One region of the Muricoprocola aceti genome, then DNA from elsewhere that is predicted to be linked to it. Evidence: riboswitches for the same ligand, from Rfam matches in the RefSeq annotation. Region 1 holds a riboswitch; the other holds the start of a gene.
The links. Region 1 has a riboswitch for cobalamin ahead of OCV47_RS12085 (hypothetical protein). Riboswitches for the same ligand answer to the same signal wherever they lie in the genome.

Region 1 (4,218 bases):
TATTGAGATCATAATCCAGAGCTGCCAGTTTGCTCCACTGATCATCAGAGCTGCCGTATTCCGGAACCACACCGATACCAATTTCTGCCAGATACTGTGCATTAGCATCTGAGAAATCATTCAGCAGACGGTTTTCGTAAGAAATATATCTCAGATTGATGTTCTGACCATCCAGTTCACGGATTCCGTCTCCGTCTGTATCCACAATTCCTGCTTCATCCAGAATCTGTTTTGCCTTTTCCGGATCATAGGTATATGGATTTTCCAGTTCATCATAACCATAGTTCAGTGTAGATGGCAGAACTGAGAAACCTGGAGTATAAAGTCCGCCAATTGTCTTTGAGTTACAAATTGTATCATCGTCAATTGCCATCAGTATCGCCTGACGCAGTGTTTTGTTGCCCAGCACTCCGTTAAAGTTCATCCATGAAAATCCGCAGCGCACACCAGATGCAATATCTACTGTATACGCATCGCTTTCCTGAAAGCTCTGAATATCTGCTACGTTCGTAATATTTTCTACCAGGTCTACCTGTCCACTCTGAAGTGCCATTGCCTTTGCGGAGTTGTCTCCCATAAACATCAGATTTACTTTGTCATAAGGTACATCTTCACGATAATATTCATTGGCAGCCAGTTCATATCCAACACCAACACCATTAAACTTTTCGATTTTGTAAGGACCGGTACCGATAATTCCATTATCGAAGTTCTCGATATGCTCTACGTCTGTGATACCCATCGTCGGATGACAGAGCTGCCCCATCAGATTCGCATATGGTTTACTTGTTTTAATGAAAATAGTATTTGCTTCATCATCAGCTGTTACTTCTGCTTCAAATTCCAGATATTTTTCTGGTTTTGCTGATCCGGATGGTCCTACTTCTTTCATATGATCAAAGTATGCTTTCACTTTGGATGGAGTCAGATCACAGCCGTCAGAAAACTTGATACCATCTTTCAGCTTAATCGTCCACTCTGTATGTTCATCATTTACTTCGTAACTTTCTGCCAGCCATGGTGTTACTTCCATATTGTCATCAAATTTGAACAGGGCTTCCGCAATTCCGTATCTCATGGCATTCCATCCAGCATTTTCATCCATGGCACTATTTACTACACCATCTGTATACATGGCACATCCAAAGTTCAATACCTTATCTTCTGCATTTGCGGTAATTCCCATAGACAGCAGTGCTGCGGTTGCTGCTGCAATCATCATGGCTTCTCTTTTTTTGTTTTTCATTTTCTTTCTCCTTATCCTTATCTTTTTGTTGCATTATTATGATGATATCGGTGTTTTCACATCTCTATCTTTTCATACTAATTCTAATTCATATGGAACTGCATTTATCTATTTCATAATTTTTCTGTAAACGCTTTAAATGAGTCAAAGTCTGCTGATGGTTCCTGAACCCCGGACATAGTACGTCCCATATTCTTCACAAACCGGAAGTACCTGTTCCAGATCAGTAGAAAGAAAAGAGATAATCCCTTTCACTCCCTTTTCATGCAATTCTTCTATAAATGTAATTTCATCTTCTGCACTGAGGATTCCTGTTGAATAGATAAAATCTACAAGAAACGTGATATCAATATAGTTTTCCAGATAATTTTGAAATGCTCTTACTTCTGCTTCGTTAACCATTTTTTCATATCATACTGCCCTCATATTACAAAATATTTCCACTTTTTCTTCCCGACGCGTAATAAAAATGCAATATCATATGAATTGAATGAAATAAAAAAGCACCCTTTTATTGCTTTTAGGGTGCGCTGTAAAACATACTATATTGTTCTCTTATACACCGTAAGAAGTAACCAATTCCCTAATGTATGCAGGTCTCCTGACTTGAGTTCTGCATCTGTTATCGTCTTCCCACAATTTCTGCAGTGACATTATGATAACCGACTCCCTCTTACAGTGGCGGGACCGTACCGGACTTACACCGGTTTCCCTTTTCATCTTGCTTTCGGCAAGAACATACATCAAATATCTAATTATTTTTAATATAATGGTTCATGAAACAACTGTCAATAGTATTTATAAAAAATGTCTTCTCTTTATAACAGTTTCGCCTTCTGACTGAACCATCACTTCCATCAGTTCGTTATAAAGGTCCTTGCCATAATGTCCGCCCATTCTGGTTCCTCCTCCGTAGTTTGCTGAAAAAAACATACTACAGAACCGTATTTTTTGCGAATAGCGCGAAAAAAGGCTTCGTCAAAATGATGGTGGGAATCCTTTTTTAAAAACCGTTTCCAATTGCCGACATACAATATGCATCCAGCCCTTTCCAGGTTTTCTCACTGTTGATATTTCTAACTGATACTCCTATTCCTTTTTGTTTGCATGATTCCAATATTTTGGCACTCACTTTTGCCCTTTTTATGCACAAAAATACGCGGTTTTTTCCACTTTTCAGTTTCTCTGCCTTTTGAACCATGGCTTCCACTGACTCTGATTTAGGAATATAGCCGATTTCTGCGACTGGATCCATTTCTTTCACCCATTTCAGATATTGAAAGTTAAAAGAGATCCACACTACACGATTCTGCAATCCTGACTCCTGCACCATTTTATAAACCTTGCGAAACTTTGCTTTTGTCAACCCGCTTCCATTCTTCAGTTCCAGATACGGTATCACATCCTTCTGTACACAATATCTCAACACTTCTTGTAAGCTTGGTATCTTTTCCCCTGCATACTTTGATGACTTCCATGATCCGGCATCCAGTTTCCGAAGCTGTGCATAGGTATATTTATCTGCTCTCCCATGCCCATTTGAAGTACGATCTACCCGCGCATCATGCAAAATCACCGGTACATTATCTTTCGTAAATTGAATATCACATTCAATATACTGATATCCTTTATCTGCTGCCAGTAAAAATGATGCCATAGTATTTTCTGGTGCCCTGAAACTGTATCCCCTGTGTGCTACCCGGTATGTCTGTTTCTCTTCCGTTTTCTTTTGTCCGACTACACGTATCAGACAGCTATATGTTTTTTTGTTCTTGCCCGTGCAGGTAATCCATGCTGTTCCACAGCTGTTTGTATTTATTTTTCCATTCTGCACCGTTGCAACCGCCGGGTTTGATGTTTTCCACTGTATGGCTCTGTCCCCCTTTAATCTCAATCTGACAGACTTTCCCATCTGCAGCAGATACTGTCTGGACGACAATTCTGGCTTCTTTGCTGCCATACAGTCCTTCGATCCGGCACACAGCAACATCAACAGCAATAACAATAGCATTCTTCTTCCCTGTTTCATTTTTCCCCCTTATCTGGCAGCTTCCTGCCTGCTGTATTATCAGCTGCTTTCTCCCTTTCCACAGCATATTTTTTTAATCATAACATAAAAACAGAGCAGTGCAAGTATAAATCTATACTTTTTACTGCTCTGTATTATCATTCTATATCATTTCAACCACTCAGACCATCTGTGCTCCTGCACTGGTCAGTGCCTTGCGTACTGCTTTTGCTACTGCATAAGCTGCTGCCAGAGATACCAGATCCTTTACCAGATATGGTGCGGAGCCTGTCAGGAATGCACCCCATGCATTCAGTCCGGTTACAATGCTCAGCTGGATCACTCCAAGGATATGACAGCAGGCCAGACCTGCTACGGACAATCCGATCAGTGCCGGCATAGATCTTTTCTCATATCCAAGACCACACAATGCAACCATTGGAAGGAAGCCCCAGATATAACCGCCAGCCGGGCTAACTGTGAATCCTAATCCACCGGAAAATCCCGCAAATACCGGAACTCCCACAGCACCAAGTAGAATATAAACAACTGTCGATGCCAGTCCATACCGCCATCCCAGAATATATCCTGCCAACGCCATAGCAAAGGTCTGCATGGTTACCGGTACACCCGATGGAAGGGGAAACTGAATCTGAGACATGACTGCCATCACTGCAGCCAACATGCCTGTCATTACCACTTTCTGAATAGAACTCTGTGTTTTCATTTTTTCATTACTCCTCGCTCTTGTATTGTTAACTTTTCATATAACTCAGTTGACAATATTATAGGTGTAATGTTTTTATTTGTCAACCATTTTTCTTTTCCAGTTGACATACTCTGGTTACAAAAAGCAGAAATCATCATTCTAATCTCTGCTTTTTATACTCATGACCGGTTCTCCCAGCCTGATTTCTTCTTTATCTGTTATCTTAATCTCCGGGAACTCTCTGCTGTTCGTCAC
Region 2 (4,218 bases), on a different contig from region 1:
TCCATTACCAAAGCATCTGGATCAGGCAGTGATCGAAAATGCACTTGCACCAGAGAAAGATGTAGACTGCATGACAGATCTGTCTATGTCTGGAGTATTTACTGGAAAGAAGATTGGTTTCCCTCCTTGTACACCACAGGCTTGTATGGAGATTCTGGATCACTATCAGATCGACTGCACCGGTAAGAAAGCAGTTGTGATTGGACGAAGCCTTGTAGTTGGAAAACCGGCAGCTATGATGCTGGTAAAGAAGAATGCCACTGTCACGATCTGTCATACAAAGACAGTAGATATGCCATCCGTAGCACGTGAAGCAGATATCATTATTGTAGCAGCCGGACGTGCCGGTGTAGTTGGCGCTGAATATGTCAGAGAAGGACAGACTGTCATCGACGTAGGAATCAATGTCAATGCAGAAGGTAAATTATGTGGCGATGTTGATTATGCTGCAGTAGAGCCAATCGTAGATGCCATTACACCTGTTCCTGGAGGAGTAGGAAGTGTTACCACTTCTGTACTGGTAGGACATGTAGTGGAAGCTGCTATGAGAACTTTAGCATAAGCCTTTATGAATAAGTGACGGAAAAAAAGACAGCCAGGATTCCCCTGACTGTCTTTTATCCTTTTTGGAAGATCAATTGGAAAGAGAAAAATAAGGGAGAAGCGATGAAACAAAGCAAAAAGAGATTAACATGGTGTTGTCTGTGCTTTTTCTGTATTTTGATGATAAGTTCTTCTTCTGTGTTGGCTGCAGGCAGACAGACAACCATAAAAGAACTGCTGCAGACCGGGCTTCAGCCGGTAGGAAGTACCATGTATGTATGGGGCGGTGGATGGAGCAGAAATGGTGCCAGCAAAGAAGCCAGACGTCTTGGAGTAAGTGCATCCTGGAAAAAGTTCTACAAAAAGCAGAAAAAAGGTTATAATTATCGTAAATATCTGTTTCAGTCATCCAAAGGCCTGGATTGTTCCGGGTATATTGGATGGTGTATTTATAATGTGCTGGAAGAAACTGACGGAAAGAAAGGTTATGTGCTGTATGCACAGAATATGGCACGCAATTATGCCAGCCGTGGGTGGGGAACTTTTACAAAACGATCAAAAGTAAAAAATTATAAAGCAGGAGATATTATGAGCACTCCAGCCGGTCATGTTTACATAGTAGTTGGATCCTGTAAAGATGGGAGCGTGGTATTCCTTCATTCCAGTCCACCTGGTGTGACCTTATGCGGCACCACAACTCCGTCTGGAAAGACCAACAGCCAGGCAGTAAAACTGGCAAGGAAATATATGAAAAAATACTATCCTGTCTGGTATAAAAAGTTTGGTGACTGCAGCAGGGGTATTTCTTATCTGACAGACTATCATCAGATGCGGTGGGATATATCCGGCAAATCTGTGATGACAGATCCAGATCATTATCGAAAGAAGAGTGCTGAACAGATCTTAAAAGATCTGTTCCGAAAAAGATAAAAACGACGGTTTCAATAAAAATTGTTAAAAAAGTTGTATAACTCAATTGACAAACTGGCAGTATTGCACTATACTATCAGTGTGTAATTGAATATTACTTTATTAAGTGCATGAGTAATCATGAAAAGGGAATTTGGGTGAGAATCCCAAGCGAACTGGTCACTGTAATCAGGGAGTAGGTCCAACAGCCATTGCATAACCCTAAGATGTGAGAAGGCGGAATCATACGATGATCTGTAAGTCAGGAAACCTGCTTAATAAATGAGATGTGCTCCAGATACAGCGCAAGCATCCAACCAAGCGACGAAGTCGTTTGTGAGACGTGACTGCATGGGTGAGCAGGCACATTTTTTTCTAATGGTAAATTAGAATGTTTGATTTGATGGATGAATCTCAAGTAGGAGATTACACAAATACCTCCTTCATACCGGAGATTCTTGTTAATCCGCATGACAAGAGAACGGCATGAATCCCCGGCAGATCCGCAGCTGCCGGGGATTTTTTTACTCTTGATTATTTTTTATCAATTTGTCTATTTCTTTTGATTTTATTCCCAGATATATGTAAAAAGTGCACATTGACAATCTTTTGACGATAAGGTAGAATCTATTATAGTTAAATAATTAACAATGAATATTTTAAAGGAGGAAACTGATGGCTGACAAAACAATCAAAAAGAACACCATTGAAACTCTCGAGGATCTGGAACTTGCGATGAAGGAACTTCGCGAAGCACAGAAGATTTTTTCTACCTACACACAGGAACAGGTGGACGCCATTTTTAAGGCAGCTGCCACAGCAGCCAATAAGGCACGTATTCCATTATCCAGAATGGCTGTAGAAGAGACGGGTATGGGTGTACTGGAAGACAAGGTAATCAAGAACCACTATGCGGCAGAATATATTTACAATGCCTATAAGAACACAAAGACCTGTGGTGTAATTGAAGAAGATCCTGTCTATGGTATTACCAAAATTGCGGAACCTCTTGGAGTGATTGCGGCAGTGATACCTACCACGAATCCTACGTCTACCGCTATTTTTAAGACGCTGATCTGTCTGAAGACACGAAATGGTATCATTATCAGTCCACATCCGCGGGCTAAGAACTGTACCGCAGCAGCTGCAAAGATTGTTTTGGATGCAGCAGTAGCAGCCGGTGCACCGGAAGGTATTATCAAATGCATTGATGTTCCATCGTTGGAGCTGACCAATAAAGTGATGCAGGAAGCAGACTGTATACTGGCTACCGGCGGCCCGGGTATGGTAAAGGCAGCTTATTCATCCGGAAAGCCTGCACTGGGCGTAGGTCCTGGTAATACGCCTGTGATTATTGATGACACAGCAGATGTGAAGATGGCAGTAAACTCTATTATTCATTCCAAGACATTTGATAATGGTATGATCTGTGCATCGGAACAGTCTGTTACAGTTCTGGAAAGTGTATACAAGGCAGTAAAAGAAGAATTCAAGTACCGTGGCTGCTATTTCCTGAAAAAAGAGGAACTGGATAAGGTAAGATCCACGATCTTGATTAATGGTGCTTTAAATGCCAAGATCGTTGGTCAGAAAGCAGCTACCATTGCAAAGATGGCAGGAGTAGAAGTACCGGAAGAGACAAAGATCCTGATCGGTGAAGTGGATTCCGTAGATATCAGTGAACCATTTGCTCATGAGAAGCTGTCACCGGTTCTGGCTATGTACAAGGCTAAGACATTTGATGAGGCACTGGAAAAAGCTGCTCAGCTGGTAGCAGACGGCGGCTATGGCCATACATCATCTCTTTACATTAATGTTAATGAAAAAGAAAAAATGGCAAAGCATGCAACTATGATGAAGACCTGTCGTATTCTGATCAATACTCCTTCCTCACAGGGTGGTATCGGAGATCTGTATAACTTCAGACTGGCTCCGTCTCTGACACTGGGATGTGGAAGCTGGGGTGGCAACTCTGTTTCTGAGAACGTTGGTGTCAAACATCTGATCAATATTAAGACCGTTGCAGAAAGGAGAGAAAACATGCTTTGGATGCGCACTCCGGAAAAGGTATATTTTAAGAAGGGCTGTACGCCTGTTGCACTGGATGAACTGAAAAATGTCATGGGTAAGAAGAGATGTTTTATTGTTACTGACTCTTTCCTGTATAAGAATGGCTTTACAAAGAAGATAGAAGACAAACTGGATCAGATGGGTATTGTACATACCTGTTTCTCTGATGTAGAACCAGATCCATCTCTGGCAAGTGCAAGAGCAGGGGCGGCAGCAATGAGAGCCTTTGAACCAGACTGTATTATTGCAATGGGCGGCGGATCTGCTATGGATGCCGGAAAAATCATGTGGGTATTATATGAAAATCCAGATGCAGATTTCTCAGAAATGTCCATGGATTTCATGGATATCCGTAAGAGAGTTTACACTTATCCTAAGATGGGAAAGAAAGCCTATTTTATCGCAATCCCTACTTCATCCGGTACCGGATCTGAAGTGACACCATTTGCGATCATTACCGACCGTGAGACTGGAATCAAATGGCCGCTGGCTGATTATGAATTAATGCCGAATATGTCCATTGTAGATACTGACAACATGATGAGTGCACCAAAGGGTCTGACCTGTGCATCCGGTATTGATGTTATGACTCATGCTATTGAAGCCTATGTTTCCATTATGGCATCTGATTATACGGACAGTCTTGCGCTTCGTGCCATCAAGCTGGTATTTGATTATCTGCCGAGAGCTTATAAA

Region 2: it holds a riboswitch for cobalamin, as region 1 does, so the genes downstream of both, adhE (bifunctional acetaldehyde-CoA/alcohol dehydrogenase) here and OCV47_RS12085 (hypothetical protein) in region 1, are expected to answer to the same signal.

The regions. Positions count from the first base shown of each region.
Region 1 is NZ_JAOQKE010000017.1:58,277-62,494, reverse strand. It holds gene OCV47_RS12090 (ABC transporter substrate-binding protein) at 1-1,246, opposite strand, end outside; gene OCV47_RS12085 (hypothetical protein) at 1,391-1,648, opposite strand; cobalamin riboswitch at 1,821-2,003, opposite strand; gene OCV47_RS12080 (glycerophosphodiester phosphodiesterase family protein) at 2,250-3,275, opposite strand; gene OCV47_RS12075 (biotin transporter BioY) at 3,436-3,981, opposite strand; gene OCV47_RS12070 (glucose PTS transporter subunit IIA) at 4,123-4,218, opposite strand, start outside.
Region 2 is NZ_JAOQKE010000001.1:217,437-221,654, reverse strand. It holds gene OCV47_RS01105 (bifunctional 5,10-methylenetetrahydrofolate dehydrogenase/5,10-methenyltetrahydrofolate cyclohydrolase) at 1-562, shown strand, start outside; gene OCV47_RS01100 (hypothetical protein) at 667-1,473, shown strand; cobalamin riboswitch at 1,561-1,745, shown strand; gene adhE (bifunctional acetaldehyde-CoA/alcohol dehydrogenase) at 2,128-4,218, shown strand, end outside.